Regions from separate parts of the Streptomyces sp. DSM 118878 genome, predicted to be linked through region 1. Evidence: riboswitches for the same ligand, from Rfam matches in the RefSeq annotation. Region 1 holds a riboswitch; the other holds the start of a gene.
What was found. A riboswitch is a leader RNA that binds a small molecule or an ion and turns the genes downstream of it on or off. The one in region 1 is predicted to bind S-adenosylmethionine.
Positions count from the first base shown of each region.

Region 2: linked by a shared signal. The riboswitch ahead of thrC (threonine synthase) and the one ahead of ACRAKF_RS11800 (aminotransferase class V-fold PLP-dependent enzyme) in region 1 are both predicted to bind S-adenosylmethionine.

Region 1 covers NZ_CP193622.1:2,698,869-2,705,213, forward strand. The annotation lists gene ACRAKF_RS11790 (SLC13 family permease) at 1-67, shown strand, start outside; gene ACRAKF_RS11795 (glycerate kinase family protein) at 101-1,312, shown strand; gene ACRAKF_RS11800 (aminotransferase class V-fold PLP-dependent enzyme) at 1,261-2,643, opposite strand; SAM riboswitch class IV at 2,834-2,951, opposite strand; gene trpD (anthranilate phosphoribosyltransferase) at 3,038-4,102, opposite strand; gene qcrB (cytochrome bc1 complex cytochrome b subunit) at 4,248-5,870, opposite strand; gene qcrA (cytochrome bc1 complex Rieske iron-sulfur subunit) at 5,875-6,345, opposite strand, start outside.
Region 2 covers NZ_CP193622.1:4,900,228-4,906,572, reverse strand. The annotation lists gene groL (chaperonin GroEL) at 1-387, opposite strand, end outside; gene ACRAKF_RS21915 (cold-shock protein) at 688-891, opposite strand; gene ACRAKF_RS21910 (MoaD/ThiS family protein) at 1,313-1,588, opposite strand; gene thrC (threonine synthase) at 1,717-3,009, opposite strand; SAM riboswitch class I at 3,027-3,155, opposite strand; gene ACRAKF_RS21900 (glucosyl-3-phosphoglycerate synthase) at 3,311-4,255, shown strand; gene ACRAKF_RS21895 (alpha,alpha-trehalose-phosphate synthase (UDP-forming)) at 4,332-5,750, shown strand; gene otsB (trehalose-phosphatase) at 5,774-6,345, opposite strand, start outside.

The sequences.
Region 1 (6,345 bases):
GACCGCCGCGCTGGTCCTGCTCTTCGCCGTCACGCTCTGGCCGCTGCTCGGTGTCCCCGTCCGCTGAATCCGCCCGCACTGCGCTCGCACTGGAGACCTCATGCTGACCCGTTTCGCCATCGCCCCCAGCGGCTTCAAGGAGTCCCTGTCCGCGGGCTCCGCGGCCGAAGCCATCGCCGCGGGGGTACGCCGTGTCGTCCCGCACGCCGAGACCGATCTGATCCCGCTGGTGGACGGCGGCGAGGGCACCGCCCGCGCCCTGGCGTCCGCGGACGGCGGCCGGCTCGTCGCGCTGCCCGCCACCGGTCCCGTGGGCCAGCGGATCGGCACGCACTTCGCGCTGCTCCGCGACGGCACGGCGGTCGTCGAGATGGCGGCCGTCGCCGGGCTCGCCCTGGTCCCCCGCGATCTGCGCGACCCGGGCGCCACCACGACGTACGGCGTCGGCGAGCTGATCCGCGCCGCCCTGGACGCGGGCGCCCGCCGCATCCTGGTCGGCTGCGGCGACTCGGGCACCTCCGACGGCGGCGCGGGCGCGCTCCAGGCCCTGGGCGCCCGCCTCCTGGACGCCGACGGCTGGGAACTGCCGCACGGCGGCCGGGAGCTGGCCCGGCTGAGCCGGATCGACGCGAGCGGCCTCGACGCGCGCCTCGCGGACACCGACATCCGCGTGGCGTGCAACCCCTTCAACGTGCTCTGCGGCGAGCGCGGCGTCGCCCGCGTCTTCGGCCCCCAGAAGGGCGCGACGCCCGCCCAGGTCGAGCAGCTCGCCGCGGGCCTCGAACACTGGGCGCACGTCCTCACGCGTGACCTCCGCGTCACGACCGACCTCTTCGAGGGCCCTGGCACCGGCGCGTCCGGCGGCCTCGGGGCGGGCCTGGCCGCCCTGGGCGCGCGGCTGCTCCCCCGCTTCGACGTGCTGCTCGGCCGGCTCGACCTGGACGCCCGCCTGGCCCGCGCCGACCTGGTCGTCACGGCGGAGGGCGCCCTCGACCACCAGACGCCGCGCGGCAAGATCCCGGCCGAGGTGGCCCGCCGCGCCAAGCGCTCGGGCCGCCCGGTCCTGGTGCTCGCGGGCACGATCGGGCAGGGCGCCCACCATGTGCGGGCGGTGGGCGTCGACGCCTACAGCGCGATCCTGCCGGCCCCGGTCTCCCTGACGGAGGCCCTCGGCAGGGGCGGCGAGTTCCTCACCGACGCGACCGAGCGGGCCCTGCGGATGATCATGCTCGGGTCACGCCTGGGGAGCGGCCGGACGGGTCACGCGCTCACGCCGGTGTCCGGCACGCAACGGCCGTCCTCGGTGCGGTAGTTCCACCGGGCGCCGTCCGCCACCAGCTCCTTGACGGCCCGTACGAAACGCTCGACGTGCTCGTCGGGGGTGCCCGCGCCGAAGCTCACGCGGATCGCGTTCAGCGACTTCTCGCCGGGCGCGGCCTCGGGGGCGCCGCACTCGCCGGGCTCGTCGGCCTCGCCGCCGAGCAGGGTGCGCACCAGCGGGTGGGCGCAGAACAGGCCGTCCCTTACGCCGATCCCGTACTCGGCGGAGAGCGCGGCGGCGAAGTGCGAGCTGTTCCAGCCGTCCACGACGAAGGAGATGACGCCCACGCGCGGCGCGTCGTCACCGAAGAGCGAGAGCACCCGGACGGCCGGCACCTCGGCGAGCCCCTCGCGCACCTTCGCGATCAGGTGCCGCTCCCGGGCCACCAGGTCGTCGAAGCCCGCCTCGGTGAGCGCCTTGCAGGCGGAGGCGATGGAGTAGACGCCGATGACGTTGGGCGACCCGGCCTCGTGGCGGGCGGCGGTGTCGTGCCACTCCACGTCCACGCCGCCGCCTGCCTCCTTGGGGCGCCGCGCCACCTTCCGCGAGGCGCCGCCGCCCGCGAGGTAGGGCTCGGCGGCGCGCAGCCAGTCGGAGCGGCCCGCGAGGACGCCGGAGCCGAAGGGCGCGTACAGCTTGTGCCCGGAGAACGCGACCCAGTCGACGTCCAACTCGCATACGGAGACGGGGTGGTGGGGCGCGAGCTGCGCGGCGTCCAGGACGATCCGGGCCCCGTGCGCGTGGGCGGCGGCGGCCAGTTCCCTGACCGGCCACAGCTCGCCGGTGACGTTGGAGGCACCGGTCACGCAGACCAGGGCGGGTCCGTAGGGTTCGCGGTCGGCTAGGGCGCGCTCCAGGGTGTGCACGGCCGCGTCGGGGGTGCGCGGGGCGTCGAGGTAGGTGACGCGGGCGTCCCGCCACGGCAGGAGCGAGGCGTGGTGCTCGGTCTCGAAGACGAAGACCTCGCAGTCGGCGGGCAGGGCGGCGGCGAGCAGGTTCAGCGAGTCGGTGGTGGACCGGGTGAAGACGACCTGGTCGCCCTCGCGGCAGTCGAGGAACTCGGCGACGGTGGCCCGGGAGTTCTCGAAGAGGTCGGTGGAGAGCTGGGAGAGGTACCCGGCGCCGCGGTGCACGCTGCCGTAGTAGGGGGCGTACGCGGCCACGTCGTCCCAGACCCGCTGGAGCGCCGGGGCGCTCGCCGCGTAGTCCAGCGCGGCGTAGGTGACCTCCCCTCCGGTGACGAGCGGCACGGTGACGTCCCTGCCGAGCACCGGCAGCGGGGCACAGACGGAGGCGTCGACGGCACCGGCGGAGACAGACATGGCGAACTCCCGTAAGAGGCAAGTGAGTTCACTGCGTCGACGCCCGTACGGCAGAGGCAGGGCGGTGCAGTGATGAAGAGAAAAAGGGTGCGTGGAAAGGGGCCGGAAGGCCCTAGCACATTCGCTTGCTCACGAGACTGCTCCCTTGAGGACCAGGACCCCAGGGCTGTGACATACGACGATGTCCAGGGGTCCGCGCTTGCCATACGCCTTGCTGCGTACGACCTGGTCTTCACCCGGGGCACCCCGCCACGGACGGAGGGTTGCCGGACAGCGGGCCGGGGCCGTAGTCGCTGTCACTCATGACCTGTGCAGCATCCTGCCACACGATCTTCGGTGCGCAAGGCGCGGTCCAGAATTCGGACTGCGCCCCGCGTCACACGTCTCGCCCGCTTCAGCGGTTGCTGGCGGCCACCCACCGTTCCAGGGCCCGCTTCGCCGCCCCGGAGTCGATCGACTCCGCCGCCCGCGCCATCGCGGCACGGATCTGCTCCTCCAGGCTGCCCGTGCCCCGCGCGAGGGCCACCAGGGCCGCCGCGGAGTTGAGGAGCACCGCGTCGCGCACCGGGCCGCTCTCGCCGTCGAGCAGCCGCCGGGCGACCTCCGCGTTGTACGAGGCGTCGGCGCCGCGCAGCGCCTCGACGGGCACCAGGCCGATGCCGACGTCACGGGGGTCGAAGGCCTCCTCGCGGACGGCTCCGTCGCGCACCACCCAGACGCGGGAGGTGGACGTCGTCGTCAGCTCGTCGAGACCGTCGTCGCCCCGGAAGACGAGCGAGGAGTGCCCGCGCCCGGCGAAGACCCCGGCGACCACGGGCGCCATCCGCGCGTCGGCGACACCGACGGCCTGGGCCCGCACCCTGGCCGGATTGGTGAGCGGACCGAGGAGGTTGAAGACGGTCCTGATGCCCAGCTGGCTGCGCGCGGCACCGGCGTGTCGCAGCGCCGGGTGGAACTTCACCGCGAAGCAGAAGGTGATCCCCGCCTCCTCCGCGACCTCGACGACCCGTTCGGGGGTGAGCTGGAGGTTGACGCCCAGCTTCTCCAGGACGTCGGACGCCCCGCTGGCCGAGGACGCGGCGCGGTTGCCGTGCTTGACGACCTTCGCGCCGGTGCCCGCGATGACGATCGCCGACATCGTGGAGATGTTCACCGTCTTGGCGCCGTCGCCGCCCGTGCCGACGATGTCGACCGTCTCGCCCGGCACCTCGATCACGTTGGCGTGCTCGTACATCGCGCGGACGAGGCCGGAGATCTCCTCCACGGTCTCGCCCTTGGCCCGCAGCGCCACGACGAAGCCGGCGATCTGCGCGTCGGTGGCCTCGCCCCGCATGATGCGGTCCATGGCCCAGGCCGTGTCGTCGGCGCTCTGGTCGCGCCCGTCGAGCAGTCCGTTCAGTACGTCGGGCCAGGAACGGCCCGCCGCGGTGGTGCCTCCTGCGGGGGTCACAGCGCTCATAGCCGCTCCTGGTTTTTCGTCCGGTACGTAGGGGGGCGGGACCACCCTATCCAGCCCTGGGGACGGCAAAGAGCCCCGTCCATGCAATGGACGGGGCTCCTGCCGTGGCGACCTTGTGGTCTACAGCTCGTCGAGCTTCAGTCGATCAGTGGTGACCGTGGCCGCTCGTGATCTCCTTGTACTCCTCGGCGGTGGGCTTGGGGATCTGGTTGTCCTCCCCGTAGTAGCCCTTGGAGAGCTTGGCGCGCAGCTTCTGCGCGCCGGTGACCTTGCGCTCGACACCGTTCTCGTCGACCGTCGGGCCGATCTCGACCGGCTTGTACTGCTCGTGCGCGGTCAGGGTGTGGAGCTGGTCCTTGCCGAGCGGCTCGTGGATCTCGATGAACTCGCCGTGCGGCAGGCGCTTGATGATGCCCGACTCGCGGCCGTGCAGCACCTTGTCCCTGTCACGCCGCTGCAGACCCAGGCAGATCCGCTTGGTGACGATGAACGCGATGACCGGGGCGACGAAGAAGGCGATGCGCACGAACCAGGTGATCGCGTTGATCGACAGGTGGAAGTGCGTGGCCCAGAGGTCGTTTCCACCACCGATCAGCATGACCATGTACCAGGTGATCCAGGCGACGCCGAACGCGGTCCGGGTGGGGGCGTTGCGCGGGCGGTCCAGGATGTGGTGCTCGCGCTTGTCGCCGGTGACCCAGGCCTCCAGGAACGGGTAGACCGCGATCACGACGAGGACCATCGGGAAGATGATCATCAGCGGGATGAACACGCCCAGGACGAGCGTGTGACCCCAGAGGTTGATCTCCCAGCCCGGCATGACACGGATCAGGCCCTCGGAGAAGCCCATGTACCAGTCGGGCTGCGCACCGGTGGACACCTGGTCCGGACGGTACGGGCCGATGGCCCAGATCGGGTTGATCGAGGCGATCGCCGAGATGACCGCGATGACACCGAAGACCAGGAAGAAGAAGCCTCCGGCCTTGGCCATGTAGACGGGCAGCAGCGGCATGCCGACGACGTTCTTGTTGGACTTGCCGGGGCCCGCGAACTGCGTGTGCTTGTGGTAGAAGACCAGGATCAGGTGCGCCACCATCAGGCCCAGCATGATGCCCGGCAGCAGCAGGATGTGCACCGAGTAGAAGCGCGCCACGAAGTCGCCGCCGGGGAACTCACCGCCGAACAGGAACATCGACAGGTACGTGCCGACGACCGGGACGGACAGGATCGCGCCCTGCATGAAGCGGACACCGGTGCCGGAGAGCAGGTCGTCAGGGAGCGAGTAACCGGTGAAACCGGTGAACATGCCGAGGACGAACAGCAGGAAGCCGAACAGCCAGTTGACCTCACGCGGCTTGCGGAAGGCGCCCGTGAAGAACACGCGCATCATGTGCACGAACATGCCGGCGAGGAAGATCAGCGCCGCCCAGTGGTGGATCTGCCGGATCAGCAGACCACCGCGCACATCGAAGGAGATGTGCATGGTCGAGTTGAACGCCTCGGACATCAGCTGTCCCTGCAGCGGGACGTAGCTGCCGGTGTACTCCACCTCGTTCATCGACGGGTGGAAGAACAGCGTCAGATACACACCCGTGAGGATGATGATGATGAAGCTGTACATGCAGATCTCGCCGAGCATGAAGGACCAGTGGTCCGGGAAGATCTTGCGCATGTTGGCCTTGGCCAGGGAGTAGATCCCAAGACGGCCGTCGGCCCAGTCGGCCACCCGCTCGCCGGCGGGTGCCTTCTTCTTGTTGTCGCTGCTCATGAGGTCAGCCCCTCTCGAAGAAGGCAGGACCGACGGGCTCGTCGAAGTCGCCGAGCGCCTCGAGGTAGCCCTCCTCGTTCACACCGATGCGCAGCTGCGGCAGGGCGTGACCAGCGGGGCCGAAGATCACTCGGGCACCGTCGGAGAGGTCGAAGGTGGACTGGTGGCACGGGCAGAGGACGTGGTGCGTCTGCTGCTCGTACAGGGAGATCGGGCAGCCCACGTGGGTGCAGATCTTGGAGTAGGCGACGACGCCGTCGTGCGACCACTCCAGCTCGCGCTTGTCCTTGATGTTCTCCGGCTGGATACGGACGATCATCAGGGCGGCCTTGGCGATCTGGACCTGGAAGTCGTGGTCGTGCTCCGACATGCCCTCGGGCATGGCGAACGTCAGCGAACCGACCTGCACGTCCGAGGGACGCAGCGGCTCGTGCGTGTTCATGTTGACGAGCTTCTTGCCCTTGGCCCACTTGGT
Region 2 (6,345 bases), 2.2 Mb from region 1:
AGCGCCCGAGACGGCCTCGACGGCCTTCTCGATGCCGCGCTTCAGAGCCATCGGGTTGGCACCGGCGGCCACGTTGCGCAGACCCTCGCGCACCAGGGCCTGGGCCAGGACGGTCGCGGTCGTCGTGCCGTCACCGGCGACGTCGTCCGTCTTCTTCGCGACCTCCTTGACCAGCTCGGCGCCGATCTTCTCGTACGGGTCCTCGAGCTCGATCTCCTTGGCGATGGAAACACCATCGTTGGTGATCGTGGGGGCGCCCCACTTCTTCTCGAGGACGACGTTGCGACCCTTGGGGCCCAGGGTCACCTTGACGGCGTCGGCGAGCTGGTTCATGCCGCGCTCGAGGCCGCGCCGTGCCTCCTCGTCGAACGCGATGATCTTGGCCATGTGAAGTGGTCCTCCCGGACGGGGTGGAAAAGCAAGCAAACGGACCGTGCTGGCGCCCGCGACGGACGGCCTGCGTGCCGCGTGGTTCCTTGCCCCACCCGGCCTGCGGACCTCACCGACCCGATCCAAGTTCTGTCACTCTCACTGGGAGAGTGCTAAGCCAATGATTAGCACTCGACCCCTGCGAGTGCAAGCGCCTCTCACGGTCTCGGGCAGACTCCGGACGCACATGAGGGGCCCGTACCCCCATCGGGATACGAGCCCCTCACGATGCTTGCGTCGGTGGCCGTTCGCGCCGAGCTAGACGGCGAGCTTGACCATGTCCGCCTGCGGACCCTTCTGGCCCTGCGAGATCTCGAACTCGACTCGCTGACCTTCTTCCAGGGTGCGGTAGCCGTCCATCTGGATCGCGCTGTAGTGGACGAAAACATCCGCACCACCGTCGACCGCGATGAAGCCGTACCCCTTCTCCGCGTTGAACCACTTGACGGTGCCCTGAGCCATGCCGAACTCCCCTATTTCTGGCCCTTGCACAGGACCGCACTTCGCGGACCCGGGTCAGACCTCACTCCCCAATTGATTGGGGGTGTGCGCCGGAACGCGTCGACCGCCGCTGAATGTATCTGCCCAACTGCCCTCTGCAACAGGTCAATCGGACGAGAATTCTGGGCATGACGGAACGGTGATTTACGGAGAGTCCCCCGGAATCCAGGGCAATTCGGGCCGGGCAAATGCCGCAGAAGGCCCATATAGGCAGCGCGCATTGGCTGCTTCTTGTCGGCTCCAGGCCGACTTCGTCTATGCACTCGGCACCGACGGCGAAGCGCGTTCCCCAACTGTACCGCGCTCAACCATGCTGAATTGCCCCCTCCGTTTCTCTCCCGGAGGGGGCAATTCAGCTCATGCGGGCTGCTCGGACAGAAGATCAGCCACCGGCGACGGCGGGAATGATCGAGATACCGGCGCCGTCCGGAGTGGCCGTTTCCAGACCCTGCTCGAAACGGACGTCGTCGTCGTTCACGTACACGTTGACGAAGCGGCGCAGCTTGCCCTGGTCGTCCAGGACGCGCGCGGCGATGCCGGCGTGGTTCTTCTCCAGGTCGGCGATGACCTCACCGAGGTTGCCCCCCTCGGCGGCGACCTCGGCCTTTCCGCCGGTGTAGGTGCGGAGAATGGTGGGGATACGGACGTTCACGCTCATGGGATTCACCTCAGGGGTACGGGCCCCGTCAGGGGCGCGGGGAACTGCGCGAGGACGGACCAGGACGGACCGGGACGGACCACGGCCCACGGCCCGCGGCCGACAGCGGACCACGGGCCCTACGGTGGCTATTCGGCCAGACCCGCGGCGCGGAACGCCTCAAGGCTCGGCGGGATCGTCGCGGTCGCCTGAGACGTCTCGGCGACGGCGTCAAGCGTCTTGAGCCCGTCCCCCGTGTTCAGCACGACCGTGGTGAGGGCCGGGTCGATGAGCCCCGCCTCGACGAGCTTCTTGGTGACGCCCACCGTCACCCCGCCGGCGGTCTCCGCGAAGATCCCCTCCGTCCGGGCGAGGATCTTGATCGCCTCGACGACCTGCTCGTCGTTCACGTCCTCCACCGCGCCGCCCGTGCGACGCGCGATGTCCAGGACGTAAGGACCGTCGGCGGGGTTGCCGATGGCCAGCGACTTGGCGATGGTGTTCGGCTTCTGGGGGCGCACGACGTCGTGCCCGGCCTTGAACGCGGCCGACACCGGCGAACAGCCCTCGGCCTGGGCGCCGAAGATCTTGTACGGCTTGTCCGCCACGAGGCCGAGCGCGATCAGCTCCTTGAGCCCCTTGTCGATCTTCGTGAGCTGCGATCCGGAGGCGATCGGGATGACGAGCTGGTCGGGCAGAACCCAGCCGAGCTGCTCGCAGATCTCGTACGCGAGGGTCTTGGAGCCCTCGCCGTAGTAGGGCCGCAGGTTGACGTTGACGAAGCCCCAGCCCTCGCCCAGCGGGTCGCCGATGAGCTCGGAGCAGAAGCGGTTCACGTCGTCGTAGTTGCCCTCGATGCCGACGAGCTCGCCGCCGTAGACCGCGGCCATGACGACCTTGCCCTGCTCCAGGTCGTGCGGGATGAACACGCAGGAACGGAAGCCGGCGCGGGCCGCGGCGGCACCGACGGCGCCCGCGAGGTTGCCGGTGGAGGAGCAGGAGAGCGTGGTGAAGCCGAAGGCGCGCGCGGCTTCGAGGGCCTGCGCGACGACGCGGTCCTTGAAGGAGTGCGTCGGGTTGCCGGAGTCGTCCTTGACGAACAGCTTGCCCGGCTCGACGCCGAGCTCACGGGCGAGGTTGTCGGCCTTGACGAGCTTGGTCCAGCCCGGGTTCAGGTTCGGCTTGTCGGCCACGTCGGCGGGGACGGGCAGCAGCGGGGCGTAGCGCCAGATGTTGGCGGGGCCCGCCTCGATCCGGGCGCGCAGTGACTCCGGGTCACCGAGAGGCAGGTCGTACGCGACCTCAAGAGGGCCGAAACACTCGACGCAGGCGAAAATGGGGCCGAGGGGGAATGTGGTGCCGCACTCACGGCACACGAGGCCGGAGGCCGGTCCGAGGTCGACGGTGGGGGTCGTTTCGGTGGCGACAGTCTGAACAGCCATGGAGGCGAGGCCCTTTCTCCTCATCTTCCTCGCGACGCATCTCGCCGCGAGACGGAATTGGCACCTTCCCCGCCGTGACCTCGCGGTCGGCGGAATGGTTGCCGGGGCTTCAACGGGCCGTTTCCCTCTGCCCCTCTGGATGAGCGGTTTTCGATTATGGGTTTCAGTTGTTGGTCGGAACGCGGCGGTGACCCCGACATGCGATGGCCACCGGCGTTGTTCAAGACTGTAACCGAAGCCCCGGACCCTTGAGATAGTCGTCCGAACGGCGAGATGGATCACATAGGGGAGGACGCAGACCGTGCTGGAAGAGGCCGAGCGCTGGCTGAGCAGGCGTTCCTGGTCGGTCGCCGACCGTCCGGCGGACCGGCTGGCCGCGGCCAAACGCGCGTCCGGCGCGACGGTGAGCGTCGTCCTGCCCGCCCTCGACGAGGAGCGGACGGTCGGCGCGATCGTCGCCGAGATCCGCCGCGAGCTGATGGAGCGGGTGCCGCTGGTCGACGAGCTCGTGGTGATCGACTCCGGCTCGTCCGACCGCACCGCCGAGGTCGCGCGGAAAGCGGGCGCCAGGGTCGTCCACCGGGACGCGATACTGCCGCGCCTGCCGGCCGTGCCGGGCAAGGGCGAGGTGCTGTGGCGCTCACTCCTGGTCACCGACGGCGACATCGTGGCGTTCGTCGACGCCGACCTGAAGGAGTTCTCCGCCGACTTCGTGACGGGGACGGTGGGCCCGCTGCTGACCGAGCCCGACGTGCACTTCGTGAAGGCGATGTACGACCGCCCCCTCGGCGCCGAGACCGGCCAGGGCGGCCGGGTCACCGAGCTGATGGCGCGCCCGCTCCTGAACATGCACTGGCCGCTGCTCGCCGGGTTCGTCCAGCCGCTCGGCGGCGAGTACGCGGCCCGCCGGTCCCTCCTCGAACGGCTGCCCTTCCCCGTCGGATACGGGGTGGAGCTCGGGCTGCTCGTCGACGCGCTGCACACCGTCGGGCTCGACGCGCTCGCGCAGGTCGACGTGGGGGTGCGCAGGCACCGGCACCAGGACGGGCAGGCGCTCGGACGGATGGCGGCGGCCATCTACCGCACGGCGCAGCTGCGGCTCGCGCGCGGACACCTCGTACGCCCGGAGCTGACGCAGTTCGAGCGGGGCGAGCACGGGTTCGTGCCGCGTACGTACGCGGTGGACACGGAGGAACGGCCTCCGATGACCGGTATCTCCGAGTACGCGCACCGGCGTGTGGCGTAAGGGCTTGTCCGTGGTGTCTGGCGGAGTCCGCTCGGCATACGTTTGAGCGTTTCCGGTACGGGCTACGTTCTGCCACATGGTTCCAGAGCTCCGTTCGTCGACAGCAGCGCAGGTACTCGTCGCGTCCAACCGCGGCCCCGTCTCGTACTCCGTGGGAGAGGACGGGGAGCTCACCGCCAAACGCGGCGGCGGCGGACTCGTCTCCGGACTGAGCGCCATCGGTGACGAGGCGGACGCCCTGTGGGTGTGCGCGGCGCTCGGCGAGGGCGACCGGGAGGCCGTGCGGCGCGGCGTCTCGGAGCCGGGGGTGCGGATGCTCGACATCGACGCGGGCGCCGGCGAGGGCGTGCACGCGGCGGCCTACAACGGCATCGCCAACTCGGTCCTGTGGTTCGTCCACCACATGCTCTACCAGACGCCGCTCGAACCGTCCTTCGGCCCGGAGTTCCGCGCCCAGTGGAAGGCGTACGAGACGTACAACCGCGCGTTCGCCGAGGCGCTCGCCGCGGAGGCGGCGCCCGGGGCGGCGGTCCTCGTGCAGGACTACCACCTCACGCTCGTCCCCGGCATGCTCCGCGAGCTCCGCGAGGACCTGCGGATCGGGCACTTCTCGCACACCCCGTGGGCGCCCGCCGACTACTTCCGGATGCTCCCCGACGACGTGGCGGAGCAGGTGCTCCGGGGCATGCTCGGCGCCGACCGGCTCGGGTTCCTCACCGGGCGGTGGGCCGACGCCTTCACGGAGTGCTGCGTGCGGCTGCTCGGCGGCACGTCGGGCACGCGCATCGGTGTGCACGGCCTCGGCGCCGACGCGGACTTCCTGCGGGAGCGGTCGCGGCGTGACGACGTCGAGGAGCGGATGCGGGCGCTGCGCGAGCAGGTCGGGGAGGGCCGCAGGACGATCGTGCGGGTGGACAGGACCGAGCTGTCCAAGAACATCGTGCGCGGCCTGCGGGCCTACCGGCAGTTGCTCCGGGATCGCCCCGAATGGCTGGAACGGGTCGTCCATGTCGCCTTCGCCTACCCCTCGCGGCAGGACCTCGCCGTCTACCGCGACTACACCGCGGAGGTCTCACGCGTCGCCGAGGAGATCAACTCCGAGTTCGGCACGGAGGGGTGGACGCCCGTCGTCCTGCACGTCAAGGACGACTTCGCGCGGTCGCTCGCGGCGTACCGCCTCGCCGACGTGGCGCTGGTCAACCCCATCCGTGACGGGATGAACCTCGTGGCCAAGGAGGTGCCGGTCGTCTCCGACGAGGGGTGCGCGCTGGTGCTCTCGCGGGAGGCCGGGGCGTACGAGGAGCTGTCCGAGGACGTGCTCGGGGTGAACCCCTACGACATCTCGGCCACGGCGGCGGCGCTGCACGCGGCGCTGAGCATGGCCCCCGAGGAGCGCGCGGAGCGCACCAAGCGCCTCGCGGCGGCGGCCACGGCCCTGCCGCCGGCGCAGTGGTTCCTCGACCAGCTGCACGCCTTGACCGGCGAGGGGGCCTAGCCGCCGCCTCCCCGCGGCGAGCGTCAGGGCAGGTTCGCCGCGATCGCGGACAGCAGTTCCACCACGCCCGCCGGGCCGTCCACCACCAGGTCCGCGCGGTCCGCGAGCTCCGTGACCTCCGCGCTGCCGCTGCACACCAGGAGGCCCGCGACGCCGTCCGAGCGGAGCTTCTCCACCGCTCCGAAGGCCGGCAGGTCGCCCAGGTCGTCGCCCGCGTAGAGGACCGACTCGGCGCCCACCTCGCGGAGGTACTCCGCCAGGGCCACGCCCTTGTCCATGCCGGGCGGGCGCAGCTCCAGGACCATGCGGCCGGGCTCGACGATCAGACCGTGGCGTGCCGCGAGCTCCGCCAGCGGCTCGCGCAGGGCGTCGAAGGCCGCCTGCGGGTCCTCCGCGCGGCGGGTGTGGACGGCGACCGCGCGGCCCTTCTCCTCCGTCCAGGTGCCGCGCCAGGCCCCGATCGCGTCGAGGAAGCCGGGCAGCTCGGCCCGGACCGCGGCGACGCCGGGGTGCTCCTCCGCGGCCTGCACGGTGCCGGTGACGGCGTCCCAGCGCTCGGCGCCGTAGTGCCCGAGCACCACCAGGCGTTCGAGGC